DNA from 2 places in the Rhizobium sp. 05L429 genome. Region 2 is predicted to be linked to the other one. Evidence: riboswitches for the same ligand, from Rfam matches in the RefSeq annotation. Region 2 holds a riboswitch; the other holds the start of a gene.
The links. Region 2 has a riboswitch for FMN ahead of ribB (3,4-dihydroxy-2-butanone-4-phosphate synthase). Riboswitches for the same ligand answer to the same signal wherever they lie in the genome.

Region 1 (6,767 bases), on a different contig from region 2:
TGACGTGCGAACGCGTGCCCCCATCTTTGCCGAGGTCGAGTTCGTTGGCGGTGGCAAACAGGTTACGCTGCGGAATGGCAATCGCGCCTTCCGGGGAAATGCCTGACGGCAAAATCTGCAGCAGTTCCGGATCAGCACCCGTATCCTTGTAGACGCCGACGACGGAAGCGCGCTCGGCGAGCACGAAGAACAGATTGTCATCGCCGAACTTGGCGGCTTCGAGACCCTCCGGTTCGACGCCCTTCGACGAGGAGCGGCTTTCCGGATAATGGCCGAGGGCCGCTACGGCGCGCTCGAAAGAGCTACCCGATTCGTAGAGAACCTTGCCGGTCTTGTCGAAGATGGTGAAGCCGCGCGAGCCGCCTTCATAGTCGCCTTCGTTGGCGACGACGAGACGGTTGTCGTCCAGCCACTTCACGGCGTCCGGCTCGCGCAGGACGCCCTTCTTCTCGCCGGTGAACTTCAAGGCGCCGTCACGCTTGGTGTCGATGCCCGAAAGATCGGTGCTGCCGGCGGTGAAGTGTGTCTTCACCGTGCCGGTCGTGCCGTCGAGAATGATGATCTCGTTGTTTTCCTGCAGCGTGAGCGCAATTTCGTTCTGGCTGTTGAAGGCAACGAATTCCGGCTCCGGATCTTCCGGGGCAACGCCTGTGAGACCGGTCAGGGCGACATGCTTGATCGTGCCGCAATCGACGGTGCCGTCGGTCTTGACCTGGAAGACGACGAGGTCGCCAGCCGGCATCTGCGGGATCTTGCCGTCGTTGACCTCTTCGTCGCGCTCATTTTCGATGGCAATGGTGCCGAGCGTCCTGTCCTTGTTGAGGGCGATCGAATCAGGCTGACCGCCGAGATCGCAGGTCGCGTCGATCTTCTTGCTGGCGATATCGACGATCGCCAGACGACCGGACGGCTTCTGCTTGCTCTCGCTGGTGTTGACTGCGACGAGCGCCTTGCCGGCTGCTGATGTGACCGAGGTCGGCTCGCCGTCCATCATCAGCGCGCCGCCGGCCTTGGGTGCCTTGGCATCTGTGATGTCGATGAAGCCGATCGCGCCGAGCGGGCTATCGCTGTAGATCAGCGTGTTGCCATCCTGCGAGGCGGTGATGATTTCGGCCGAGGTGGTCGAAAGCTTGTCCTTGTCGGCCGGCAGGTTGGTCGCGACCGGGAAAGAGGCGATGCGGTTGAAAACCGGCTCAGCCGCTGCCGGGAAGGCAACGGACGCGAAAAGCACGGCAGCAATCGCTGCCTTGCGCGAAGACGATGTCATTGAAAATCCCCCAATGCCGAAAAAATCGAACAGAGGTTTTTTGCGGGACTGCCATGACAGACACATGACAGCCTGCGACATTTGTACAGTTCGCGTCAGGCCGCCTGCCGTTCGCGAAGCATCTCGATGCGCATGATGAAGAGCGACGCGGCGAGAATGAGCGCTGCCCCGAGCCACAGATAACCAGCCGGCGCATAGCCGAAGAAAAGCCAACCCGCGAGCACGTTCAACGGCAGCTTCAGGTCATCGAAGGGCTGCACATAGGCGGCGTCGGCACTCGCATAGGCAAGGGTCAGCAGATATTGCGCCACGACCGTCAGGAGGCCTGCCAGAAGGAAAAGCGCAAGCGCTGCGCCCGTCGGCACTGCGAAGCCCGCTGCGAGCGCCAGGCCGCCATTGATCGGCGTCAGCAGCACTAGCAGCCAGACGGTGATCGTCTCCGGCTTCTCGATGCCGGTCAGGCTCTTGGTGATGAGCGAGGAGGCGCCCCAAAGCGGGGCCGAGATAACAGGTAGAAGTGCCGCCCAGGTGAAGCTGTCCGACCAAGGCTGAAGGATGATCATCGCTCCGACAAAGCCTGTTCCCGTCGCCATCCAGCGAGCAGGTCCGACCCGTTCGCCGAGGAACAGGCGCGCGCCGAGAATGATGAAGAAGGGCGAGGTCATGACGAGCGCGATCGCCTGCCAGATCGGCACCGAGGCAAGGCCGGAAACCCAGGCCTCGACGCCGAGCGCGGCAAAGACGACGCGCACGACATGCCGCCAGGGATAGTCCGTGCGCATGGCGGAAAGACCGACCTTGCGCAGGAAGGGCAACGAAAAAAGAAAGGCGAAGCCGTATTGCCAGAAGGCTGCGGAAGTCGCCGGGAAGGCAAGCGTCATCGTGAGCCACTGGGTGACGACATTGAGGAGCGAGAAGACGACGCCTCCAAGCACCATGAAGGCTGCACCGGCAACGGCGCGGGAATGCGAGACTGCAAGGGAATTCTGATTCATGTCTTCCATCCGGACTACAGCGCCGCGCGTCTTTTCAGACGCGCAAAGGACGCTGTCGAACTTTGAATTGCTGCATAATTTCGCCCCTAAATCGATTCCGACTTGGGGAATTATGCAGGAGACCAAACATAAATCAGGACGCATGAGGCGACGGCACGCAGACGCCTGCAGATCCCTGCCCGCGCGCGGCCATGCTCATTCTCTTTCATCCGGACTTTAACCGTCGGCTCCGGAATCACACCGGATCTGCTGACCCTTTCCAAGCCGAGGCTTGAGAAGGCGCTCGCGGGCTCAGGCCTTAGCCCTTACCGCCGGTGGGGACTTTCACCCCGCCCTGAGAACATTGTCGTCGTAAGACAAAGTACCGAGTGCCGCAAGCGGCGAAAACAAAAAGGGGTCCGGCGATGCCGAACCCCCTCAAAATCCTGCACGGCCGTTCTCGTTTACGGCCAGCGGACAATCTCGTATCAGCCGTTGACGGCGTCCTTCAGGCCCTTGCCGGGCGTGAACTTCGGCACGTTGCGTGCCGGGATGTCGACTTCGGCGCCGGTCGACGGGTTGCGACCCTTCGTGGCAGCGCGATGAGAAACCGTGAAGCTGCCGAAGCCAGCAAGACGGATGTCGCCCTTGTTCTTCAGTTCAGCCTGCACAACATCAAAAACTGCGTCGACGGCAGATGCTGCGTCAGACTTCGTGAGTCCAGCCTTTTCGGCTACTGCGGACACGAGTTCATTCTTGTTCATGTTTCCACCCCTTTCTCTATGGTTTGAAACAACTCAATCTGTAAGCTAGGCGCAGAAATCGCTTTTATCAGGCCCGCCGGGAACCCAAAAACCCTGCAAATCAAGGAAAAGCAAGCGCCTACATGACGTTTTCACAAAAAAAGGCCGGCGTTACCGCCGGCCTTTTTCAAGATTTGTAACAATTGGGCATAAATGTGGCGGCCAAGGCTCAATGAGCTATGGTCGCACCTGCATCATCAAGCCCTTCGACCGTCGCAATGACGGGCGTTTCCACCGTGCCATCCCACTCGATCGGCTCGGGACGACGCAGCAGCGCATGCTTGATCACTTCGCCCATGCGGGAGACCGGAATGATCTCCATGTTGTTCTTCACATTGTCCGGAATCTCGGCCAGATCCTTGGCATTCTCTTCCGGAATCAGCACCTTCTTGATGCCGCCGCGAAGCGCAGCGAGCAGCTTTTCCTTCAGGCCGCCGATCGGCAGAATGCGACCGCGCAGGGTGATTTCACCCGTCATTGCCACATCCTTGTTGACCGGAATGCCAGTCATGATCGAGACGATCGCGGTTGCCATGGCGACACCGGCCGACGGACCATCCTTCGGCGTCGCGCCTTCCGGCACGTGCACGTGAATGTCGCTCTTGTCGAAGCGCGGCGGCTCGATGCCGAAATCGACGGCGCGCGAGCGGACATAAGATGCCGCTGCCGAGATCGATTCCTTCATCACTTCCTTCAGGTTGCCGGTGACGGTCATGCGGCCCTTGCCGGGCATCATGACGCCTTCGATCGTCAGCAGTTCGCCGCCGACTTCCGTCCAGGCAAGACCCGTGACAACACCAACCTGATCTTCGCGTTCGGCTTCGCCGTGGCGGAAGCGCGGAACGCCGAGATAGTCGTCGATGTTCGCCGCCGTGACATGAACCGCCTTCGTCTTGCCCTTGATGATCTCGGTGACCGCCTTGCGGGCGAGCTTCATCAGTTCGCGTTCGAAGTTACGGACACCGGCTTCGCGGGTGTACTGCTGGCTGATCGCCATCAGGGCATCGTCGCTGACCGAGAATTCGTTCGGCTGCAGCGCATGTTCCTTGATGGCCTTCGGCAGCAGATGTCGCTTGGCGATCTCGCGCTTTTCGTCTTCGGTGTAGCCGGCGATACGGATGACTTCCATGCGGTCCATCAGCGGAGCCGGAATGTTCAGCGTATTCGCCGTGGTGATGAACATCACGTCAGACAGGTCGTATTCGACTTCCAGGTAGTGGTCCATGAAGGTCGAGTTCTGAGCCGGGTCCAGCACCTCGAGCAGAGCGGAAGACGGATCGCCGCGATAGTCCTGGCCAAGCTTGTCGATCTCATCCAGAAGGAAGAGTGGGTTCGACTTCTTCGCCTTCTTCATCGACTGGATGACCTTGCCGGGCATCGAGCCGATATAGGTACGGCGGTGACCGCGGATTTCAGCTTCGTCACGAACGCCGCCGAGAGCCATGCGAATGTACTCGCGGCCGGTCGCCTTGGCGATCGACTGGGCAAGCGAGGTCTTGCCGACACCCGGAGGGCCGACGAGGCACAGGATCGGGCCCTTGATCTTGGTAGCGCGAGCCTGAACCGCCAGATACTCGACGATGCGCTCCTTGACCTTGTCGAGACCGAAGTGATCGGCTTCGAGGATCTTCTCGGCATTATTGAGATCGGACTTGATTTTCGACTTCTTGCCCCAGGGTATACCGAGCAGCCAGTCCAGATAATTGCGCACGACGGTGGCTTCAGCCGACATCGGGCTCATCTGGCGCAGCTTCTTCAGTTCAGCGTCAGCCTTCTCACGGGCTTCCTTGGAGAGCTTCGTCTTGGCGATGCGCTCTTCCAGTTCGCTCATCTCGTCGCGGCCTTCCTCGCCATCGCCGAGTTCCTTCTGGATCGCCTTCATCTGCTCATTCAGATAGTATTCGCGCTGGGTCTTCTCCATCTGACGCTTGACGCGAGAGCGGATGCGCTTTTCGACCTGCAGGACCGAGATCTCGCCTTCCATGAAGCCGAGGGCCTTTTCGAGGCGGCCCTTGACGCTGGTGGTTTCCAGCATCTCCTGCTTCTCGGTGATCTTGATCGACAGATGCGAGGCGACCGTATCGGCGAGCTTGGAATAGTCGTCGATCTGGCTGGCCGCACCGACAACCTCGGGCGAAATCTTCTTGTTGAGCTTCACGTAGCTCTCGAATTCCGACACGACGGAGCGGGAGAGCGCTTCCAGCTCGACCGGATCGTCATGCGGCTCTTCGAGCACATGGCCAAGGGCCTCGTAGAAATCTTCGCGGCCTGTGTAGCTGTCGATCTCGGCGCGGGCGCGGCCTTCGACCAAAACCTTGACGGTGCCGTCAGGCAGCTTCAAGAGTTGCAGCACATTCGCGACCGTACCAACGCGGTGGATCGCCGACGGGTCCGGATCGTCGTCGCTGGCGTTGATCTGGGTGACCAGCATGATCTGCTTGTCGGAACCCATGACCTCTTCGAGCGCGCGGATAGACTTTTCCCGCCCGACGAACAGCGGCACGATCATATGGGGGAAAACCACGATGTCGCGCAGAGGCAGAACAGGATAGGCGGTGCTGCTCGCTACAGACGTTTTCTTCGTCATTTTTATTCCTTTCCATCGTCCCGTTACCGGGCTCTTTGGCGCGGCCGCTTGGGAACCGGCCGGCACTCTCACTTGTTGTTACAAGTGGAGGTTCTGACTACGCTTTTCAAGCCACGTTAACGCCCGCGTTCCACGGTTGTGACAGCTTTATTACACTGGAACGCCACCACAATGAAGCGCCTGACTGGAGCGACGCTTACCATTTCCGATCCGCCTAAAATAACAACGCCAGCAACACGCTACGGAATCACAGCATCATTGCCAAGGGTCATCGTTTGCGCAACATCGGCAACGGCTGTTTTCAACCTTGCCCGCAACTATTATCAGGGCGCGGCACCTGTTTTCAAATAGAAAGGGGCCTGCACAAGGCAAGCCCCTTAAAATAACGGTTCTCAATTCGAGCTTCAGGCCGAAACGTTTGCCTTCTCGTCCTGGCGGTCGGCGTAGATATAGAGCGGACGAGCCGAGCCGCGCGCGACCTCTTCGGAGATGACGACTTCGCGCACACCTTCCAGAGCCGGCAATTCGAACATCGTGTCGAGCAGGATCTTTTCCATGATCGAACGCAGGCCGCGGGCGCCGGTCTTGCGGACAATCGCCTTGCGGGCGATTTCGCGCAGTGCATCCTCGTGGAAGCTCAGCTCTACGTCTTCCATCTCGAACAAGCGTTGATACTGCTTGATGAGCGCGTTTTTCGGCTCGGACAGGATCTGGATCAGCGCATCCTCATCGAGGTCTTCCAGCGTTGCCAGGACCGGCAGACGGCCGATGAATTCCGGGATGAGGCCGAACTTGACCAGATCTTCCGGCTCCAGTTCGCGCAGCACTTCGCCGACGCGGCGGTCGTCCTGCGCCTTGACACTCGCGCCGAAGCCGATCGAGGTCTTCTCGCCACGGGCCGAAATGATCTTGTCGAGACCAGCGAAGGCGCCGCCGCAGATGAACAGGATGTTCGTCGTGTCGACCTGCAGGAATTCCTGCTGCGGATGCTTGCGGCCGCCCTGCGGCGGTACGGAAGCAACCGTGCCTTCCATGATCTTCAGAAGCGCCTGCTGCACGCCCTCACCCGACACGTCGCGGGTTATGGACGGGTTGTCGGACTTCCGGGAGATCTTGTCGACTTCGTCGATGTAGAC
Region 2 (6,767 bases):
TCTGGCCTGACGTCGCCGGACGATTCCTTCCGCGATGTGAGCTTTGACGTCCATGCCGGCGAAATCCTTGGCATTGCTGGCCTCGTCGGCGCCGGCCGCACCGAGCTTGTAAGGGCGATTTCCGGTGCCGATCCAATCAGCGGCGGCTCGATCAAGCTGGACGGTGAGGCTCTGAAGCTGCGCAGCCCAGCGGATGCGATCGCCAGGGGCATCGTGATGGTTCCGGAAGATCGCAAGGAGCAGGGCCTCGTCGTCGCGCACAAGATCAGCGAGAACATCATCTACGCCAATCTCGACAAGCTTGGCGGGCGCTGGCTCACCTCGAACGTGAAGCGCGTTTTCGCCGAAAAGGCAGTGGCGAAGTTCGGCGTCAAGGGGCGTGCGGAGCAGTTTGCTTCCGATCTCTCGGGCGGCAACCAGCAGAAGGTCGTCATCGCCAAATGGCTGATGCGTGATCCCAAGGTCGTGGTGCTGGACGAACCGACGCGCGGCATCGATGTCGGAGCCCGCGCCGGCATCTACGACATCATCGTCAACCTCGCCAAGCAGGGTGTCGCGGTCATTGTCGTAAGCTCCGACCTCGAGGAGGTTCTCGGCGTATCAAACCGCATTCTCGTGCTGGCTCAGGGCAAGCAGGCAGGCATTCTGAAGCGTGACGAGGCGAACGACGTCTCGGTCATGGAACTGGCGACAATCTAAGCAAAGACAGAAAGGAAGAGCGGTGTCCGACATCTCTCTGAACGCACCGAAACTATTTGATCTCAGCGGCCAGGTCGCCATCGTGACGGGTGCCGGCAGCGGCATCGGGCAGAGGATCGCCATCGGTCTCGCCCAGTGCGGTGCTGACGTCGCGCTTCTCGACCGCCGTAGCGATGACGGCCTTGCCAATACTGCCGGCCATATCAGGGCTGCCGGCCGTCGATCGATCGAGATTGCAGCCGATGTGACCAGCAAGTCGTCTCTGGCGGATGCCGTCGCCCGCACCGAAGCCGATCTCGGTGCGCTCTCGCTTGCTGTCAATGCCGCCGGTATCGCCAATGCCAATCCCGCCGAGGAGATGGAAGAGGATCAGTATCAGACGCTGATGGACATCAACCTGAAGGGCGTTTTCCTCTCCTGCCAGGCCGAAGCGCGGGCCATGTTGAAGAACGGCCGCGGGTCGATCGTCAACATCGCCTCCATGTCGGGCGTTATCGTCAATCGCGGTTTGAGCCAGGCCCATTACAATGCCTCGAAGGCGGGCGTGATCCATATGTCGAAGTCGTTCGCCATGGAGTGGGTCGGGCGCGGCATCCGCGTCAACACGATCTCGCCGGGCTATACCGCAACGCCGATGAACACCCGGCCCGAAATGGTGCATCAGACCAAGCTCTTCGAGGAACAGACGCCGATGCAGCGAATGGCCAGTGTCGACGAGATGGTCGGTCCGGCTGTCTTTCTGCTGTCGAATGCCGCGAGCTTCGTGACGGGCGTCGATCTGCTCGTCGACGGCGGCTTCTGCTGCTGGTGATGCCATGCGCAAGCTGATCGCAGGCAATTGGAAAATGAACGGTCTCATCTCCTCCCAAGCTGAGATCGAGGCGCTGAAGGGACTAACGGGCAGTGCGACGTGCGATATCGTCGTCTGCCCGCCCTTCACGCTGATTGATCGCGCAGTGGCGCGGGTTAAGGATTCGAAACTGGTCATCGGCGCGCAGGATTGTCATGCGCAGCAGTCAGGTGCCCATACGGGCGACGTCTCTGCCGAAATGCTCGCCAATATTGGCGCGCGTTATGTCATCCTCGGACATTCCGAGCGCCGTGTGTCTCACGGCGAAGATGATGAAATCGTCCTTGCAAAGGCAGTTGCCGCTCACCAAGCGGGCTTGATCGCGATCGTCTGTGTCGGTGAAACGCGACATGAGCGTGACGAGGGACGGGCGATCGAAGTGGTTGGCGAGCAGTTGAGAGAATCCATTCCCGAGGCAGCGACGAGCGCAAATCTCGTCGTCGCCTATGAGCCCGTATGGGCGATAGGAACCGGATTGGTGCCGACCAACGAACAGATCGAGGAGGTCCATGCCGCGATCCGGCAGATGCTCGCAGATCGGCTGGGGAACGACGGCCATTCAGTCAAGATCCTCTATGGCGGCTCGGTCAAGGCGTCGAATGCGGCTTCGATCTTCAAGATTCGCAATGTGGACGGCGCGCTGGTTGGCGGCGCTTCGCTGAAGGCATCGGAATTCGCCGCGATTATTTCTGCAGCCGTTTGAAGTCTAAGTGAGCGGGTAAGCGCGGCCGGTTTCTTGGATCGGCGCCGCACTCGCCGGCACCGTGAAAGGAAAAGAGAATGCAACGCTTCGAAAACAGGACTGTCGTCATTACCGGCGCAAGCCGCGGCATCGGTGCGGCGATTGCCAAACGCTTTGCGCGCGAGGGCGCCAATCTCGTCGTCTCCGCCAATGAGGAGAGCGTGCATGCCGTCGCCGAGCAGATCAAGGTCGATGGCGGCAAAGCTATCTCCTTCGTTGGCGACGTCACCGACAAGGCAAGCGTCAAGGCTCTTTATGACGCTGCCGAACAGGCCTTCGGCGCCGTTGATGTCTCCATTCAAAATGCCGGTGTCATCACCATTGCCCGCATCGAGGATATGACTGAGGGCGAGTGGGACAAGGTCATGGCGGTCAACACCAAGGGCGTGTTCCTCTGCGCCCAGGAAGCGATTGCCCGCATGCGCAAGCATGGCCGCGGCGGTCGCATCATCAACACCGCCTCCGGCCAGGCACGCGACGGCTTCATCTATACGCCGCATTATGCCGCGTCGAAGATGGGCGTTGTCGGCATTACCCAGAGCCTTGCCAAGGAAGTCGCGACCAACGGCATTACCGTCAACGCGTTCTGCCCCGGCATCATCGAAACCGACATGTGGGCCTATAACGACCAGGCATGGGGCAAGCTGCTCGGCAACTACGGCCCCGGCGAACTCATGAAGGAATGGGTCGAGGGAATACCGATGAAGCGTGCCGGATCGGGCGAAGATGTCGCCGGCCTCGTCACCTTCCTTGCGAGCGACGACGCGGCCTATATCACCGGCCAGACCATCAATGTCGATGGCGGCCTGATCATGTCATAGCTTTGTTCGACAATAGGGAACGGTGCTTTCACCTATACGAGACAATTCTCGAGCGGTGATTTTCGCCCAACCTCTTGCCGAACGAGGCATTCATCATTTATCTAAGAAATGTTCTCAGGGCGGGGTGTAATTCCCCACCGGCGGTATCGAGGCAACTCGGAGCCCGCGAGCGCCTTCGTGAAAGCGAAGGGTCAGCAGATCCGGTGAGATGCCGGAGCCGACGGTCATAGTCCGGATGGAAGAGAGCAACGTAGAGGACGCCGCTCGGCACGCGGCGTTTCATATGCTTGTTCGCCCAAGGGAAAATGGTGGCCTTTGACAGGCCATGGATGTCGCGCGTTGCGGCTAACCCTTGAAAGGCAGAGAAATGGCAATTTCTAAAATCGAAGATGGGATCGCCGCAATTGCACGCGGCGAGATCGTGGTCGTCGTCGACGATCGCGACAGGGAAAACGAGGGTGACCTCGTCATCGCATCGGAAGCAATCACTCCGCAGGCAATCGCCTTCATGATGAATTACGCCCGCGGCCTCATCTGCGTCGCAATGGAAGGCGAACGGCTGGACGAACTGCAGATCCCGCAGATGGTTCCCAACAATACCGAACTCTTGAAGACAGCTTTCACCGTGTCGGTTGACTATATCCCTGAAACGACGACCGGTATTTCCGCGGCTGACCGCGCCGCGACGGTTCGCGCGCTCATCGGTAAGAATTCTCGCCCCGAGGATTTTGCGCGGCCCGGACATATCTTCCCGCTGCGAGCGCATCCGAACGGCGTGCTTTCTCGCCCCGGCCATACCGAGGCGGCTGTCGATCTCGCTAGGCTTGCCGGCCTGTCGCCGTCGGGCGTCATCTGCGAAGTGGCCAATGACGATGGCACGATGGCGCGCCTGCCCGATCTCGAGCGGTTTGCCGAACGGCACGGCCTCCACCTGATCACGATCGAGGATCTCATTGCCTATCGTGGCGTGAGCGCGCCTGTTAAGGCCGCTTAGGAAGCCCGCCTTGTCTGCCGTGGTTATATACCGCGGCAAGCAAAGATCGCGTGGGTGCCGTTTGCGCCATCCGGAGCGAGCGCCCGCCCTCTGCCATGGATAAGCAGAGGGAGCTGTTGGCTCGAAGAAGGCCCGATCACGCGGGCCTTCTATGTTTCACCATGCCGTCAGACAACGAGTGCCAGCGCCGGACCCTGATCGTCCGCCTCGCTTTCAAGCTCCTGGCCGGCCGTGCCTTCCAAGTTATCGGAAGCCAGCAGATTGAACTCCCGACGTTCTTTCTCCGACACAATCGCGAGGTCGATGACCTTCTGCAGGTTGGCGGCATGGCGGAAGGTGGGATCGTCCTGTTTCCCGGTCCTGACCGCTTCGGCAAAGCGCTGATAGTTGGTCAGCACCGTCGGCACCTCGATATCACGCCAGGTGGCGCTTTCAATGTCGTCGCCGAAACAGCCGCGAAGATCCGAGCCGTCCGGACGATGAGTGACTTCGAGGCTGCCCCTCTCGCCGTAGATGCGCAGCTTCAGCTCGTTCAAATGGCCGGTCGCCCAGCGGGTCGCATGGATGACACCGAGCGCGCCATTGGCGAAATCGACCGACATAGTGAAGCTGTCATTGGCATCCAGCATATACTCGCCGATCTGGCCACCCGGCGCCTTGTTGAAGGTCTTGAGCCGCGCAAAGACGTGATCGATGTCGGTCGCAGCGCCATAGGCTGCGAAGTCGAGGATATGGATACCGACATCGCCGAGCACGCCGTTCGAACCGTGACCGGTGGACAGGCGCCACAGCCAGCGCGATTCCGTGCGCCAGTCGCCCCAGGCACGCGAAACCAGCCAGCTCTGCAGGTAAGAGGCTTCAACATGACGGATGGTGCCGAGTTCGCCTGATAGCACCATCTCGCGGGCGCGCTGCAGGGGAGCAACGTTGCGATAGGTGAGGTTCACCATGTTGATGACCCCGGCTGCCTCTGCAGCTTCGGTCATCTCGAGCGCGTGCGCATAATTCTCCGCCAGCGGCTTTTCGCAGAAGACGTGCTTGCCGGCGGCAATCAGCGCGAGGCTGGTCGCGTGGTGGATACGGTCGGGCGTCACATTCGTCGCCGCATCGAATTTGTCCCAGGCGATTGCTTCGTCGAGCGTGCTGAAGCGTTTTTCAATGCTGAAATGATCGGCGAACTCATCGAGCCGGGCCCGGTCCGTATCGACGGCGCCGACCACTTCCACGCCATCGATGGCAAGGAAGTTGGCAACCTGGTTTTTGGCCATGACGCCTGTGCCGAGAACGAGTAGACGCATTGCTGTTCTCCTCAGCGGTAACCGGCTTCGCCGGCCTGGTGCAGTCTCGGGCCGCGCTCGACGATCGGCTCCAGTGCTTTTTCTACCGGCACATTTGGAGCATCGGTGATGCTCTTCAATGCACCCTCGGGGTTATAGGCCCACTTGACGCCGTTGATCAGCACCTTCTGCACGTTGGCATCGTGATAGGTCGGGTAGGTTTCATGGCCGGGGCGGAAATAGAAGATATTGCCGGCACCGCGGCGCCAGGTCAGGCCGGAGCGGAAGACTTCGCCACCCTGGAACCAGGAGATGAACACCGTTTCCAGTGGCTCCGGCACGGAGAACTGCTCGCCGTACATCTCTTCGTTCTCCAGCTCGAAATGCTCGCCGATACCGGCAGCGATCGGATGGCGCTGATTGATCGTCCACAGCCGCTCGCGTTCACCCGCCTCGCGCCATTTCAGCGCACAGGGCGTGCCCATCAGACGCTTGAAGATCTTCGAGAAATGGCCGGAATGCAGCACGAGCAGGCCCATGCCTTCCCACACCCGCTTGGCGACACGCTCGACGACTTCGTCGGAGACGGCGCCATGATCCTTATGGCCCCACCAGGTCAGGACGTCGGTCTCGTCAAGCCGGGCCTCCGTCAACCCATGCTCGGGCTCCTGCAGCGTGGCGGTCGTCGCGGAAATCGCCGGGTCGGTGTTCAGCGCCTTGGCAATGGTCGTGTGCATGCCCTCAGGGTAGATGCCCCGGACGATCTCGTTGGTTGTCTCATGGATGTTTTCACCCCAGACGATGGTGCGAATAGACACGTTTCTGCTCCTTCACAGCGAATAGCGGACCGGAGCCGATGGGAAACGGTCAGATCCTGTTTATGTGGTTGGTGGTCAGGCTGCGCCCTTGAAAGGAACCCTTTCGAGCGCGCGTCCGGATTGGTCGAAGCGATGAATGCGCTCCTTGAGCGGCGACACGCCCAGTTGCTGGCCGGGCTGGTGGCTCGATACGCCGGTCTCGCGAACGGTAAGCGGTTCGGCCGAGCCGATGTCGAGATAGACGAAGCTGTCCGAGCCGAGGATCTCTGAATGGATGACGGTGCCGGTCCAGGCAGGATCCTGATCTCTAAACTCGATATGTTCGGCCCGCACCCCGATTGTGTGGGTGTCATAGGGAGCCGCGAAAGGTCCGGAGAGGAAATTCATCTTCGGCGAACCGATGAAACCGGCGACGAAAATGGAGTTCGGGGTCTCGTAGAGCTCGATCGGTGTTCCGACCTGTTCGACGACGCCGTCGCGCAGCACGCAGATGCGGTCGGCCAGTGTCATGGCCTCGACCTGATCGTGGGTGACATAGATCATCGTCGTGTCATGCATGCCGCGGT

Region 1: linked by a shared signal. The riboswitch ahead of AC1DNW_RS01935 (DMT family transporter) and the one ahead of ribB (3,4-dihydroxy-2-butanone-4-phosphate synthase) in region 2 are both predicted to bind FMN.

The regions. Positions count from the first base shown of each region.
Region 1 is NZ_JBFTNV010000002.1:46,922-53,688, forward strand. It holds gene AC1DNW_RS01930 (esterase-like activity of phytase family protein) at 1-1,267, opposite strand, end outside; gene AC1DNW_RS01935 (DMT family transporter) at 1,363-2,271, opposite strand; FMN riboswitch at 2,456-2,608, opposite strand; gene hupB (DNA-binding protein HupB) at 2,730-3,005, opposite strand; gene lon (endopeptidase La) at 3,214-5,631, opposite strand; gene clpX (ATP-dependent Clp protease ATP-binding subunit ClpX) at 6,036-6,767, opposite strand, start outside.
Region 2 is NZ_JBFTNV010000003.1:118,224-124,990, reverse strand. It holds gene AC1DNW_RS03880 (sugar ABC transporter ATP-binding protein) at 1-699, shown strand, start outside; gene AC1DNW_RS03875 (SDR family oxidoreductase) at 722-1,510, shown strand; gene tpiA (triose-phosphate isomerase) at 1,515-2,252, shown strand; gene AC1DNW_RS03865 (glucose 1-dehydrogenase) at 2,330-3,112, shown strand; FMN riboswitch at 3,219-3,363, shown strand; gene ribB (3,4-dihydroxy-2-butanone-4-phosphate synthase) at 3,480-4,106, shown strand; gene AC1DNW_RS03855 (Gfo/Idh/MocA family protein) at 4,274-5,404, opposite strand; gene AC1DNW_RS03850 (ThuA domain-containing protein) at 5,416-6,201, opposite strand; gene AC1DNW_RS03845 (ABC transporter ATP-binding protein) at 6,277-6,767, opposite strand, start outside.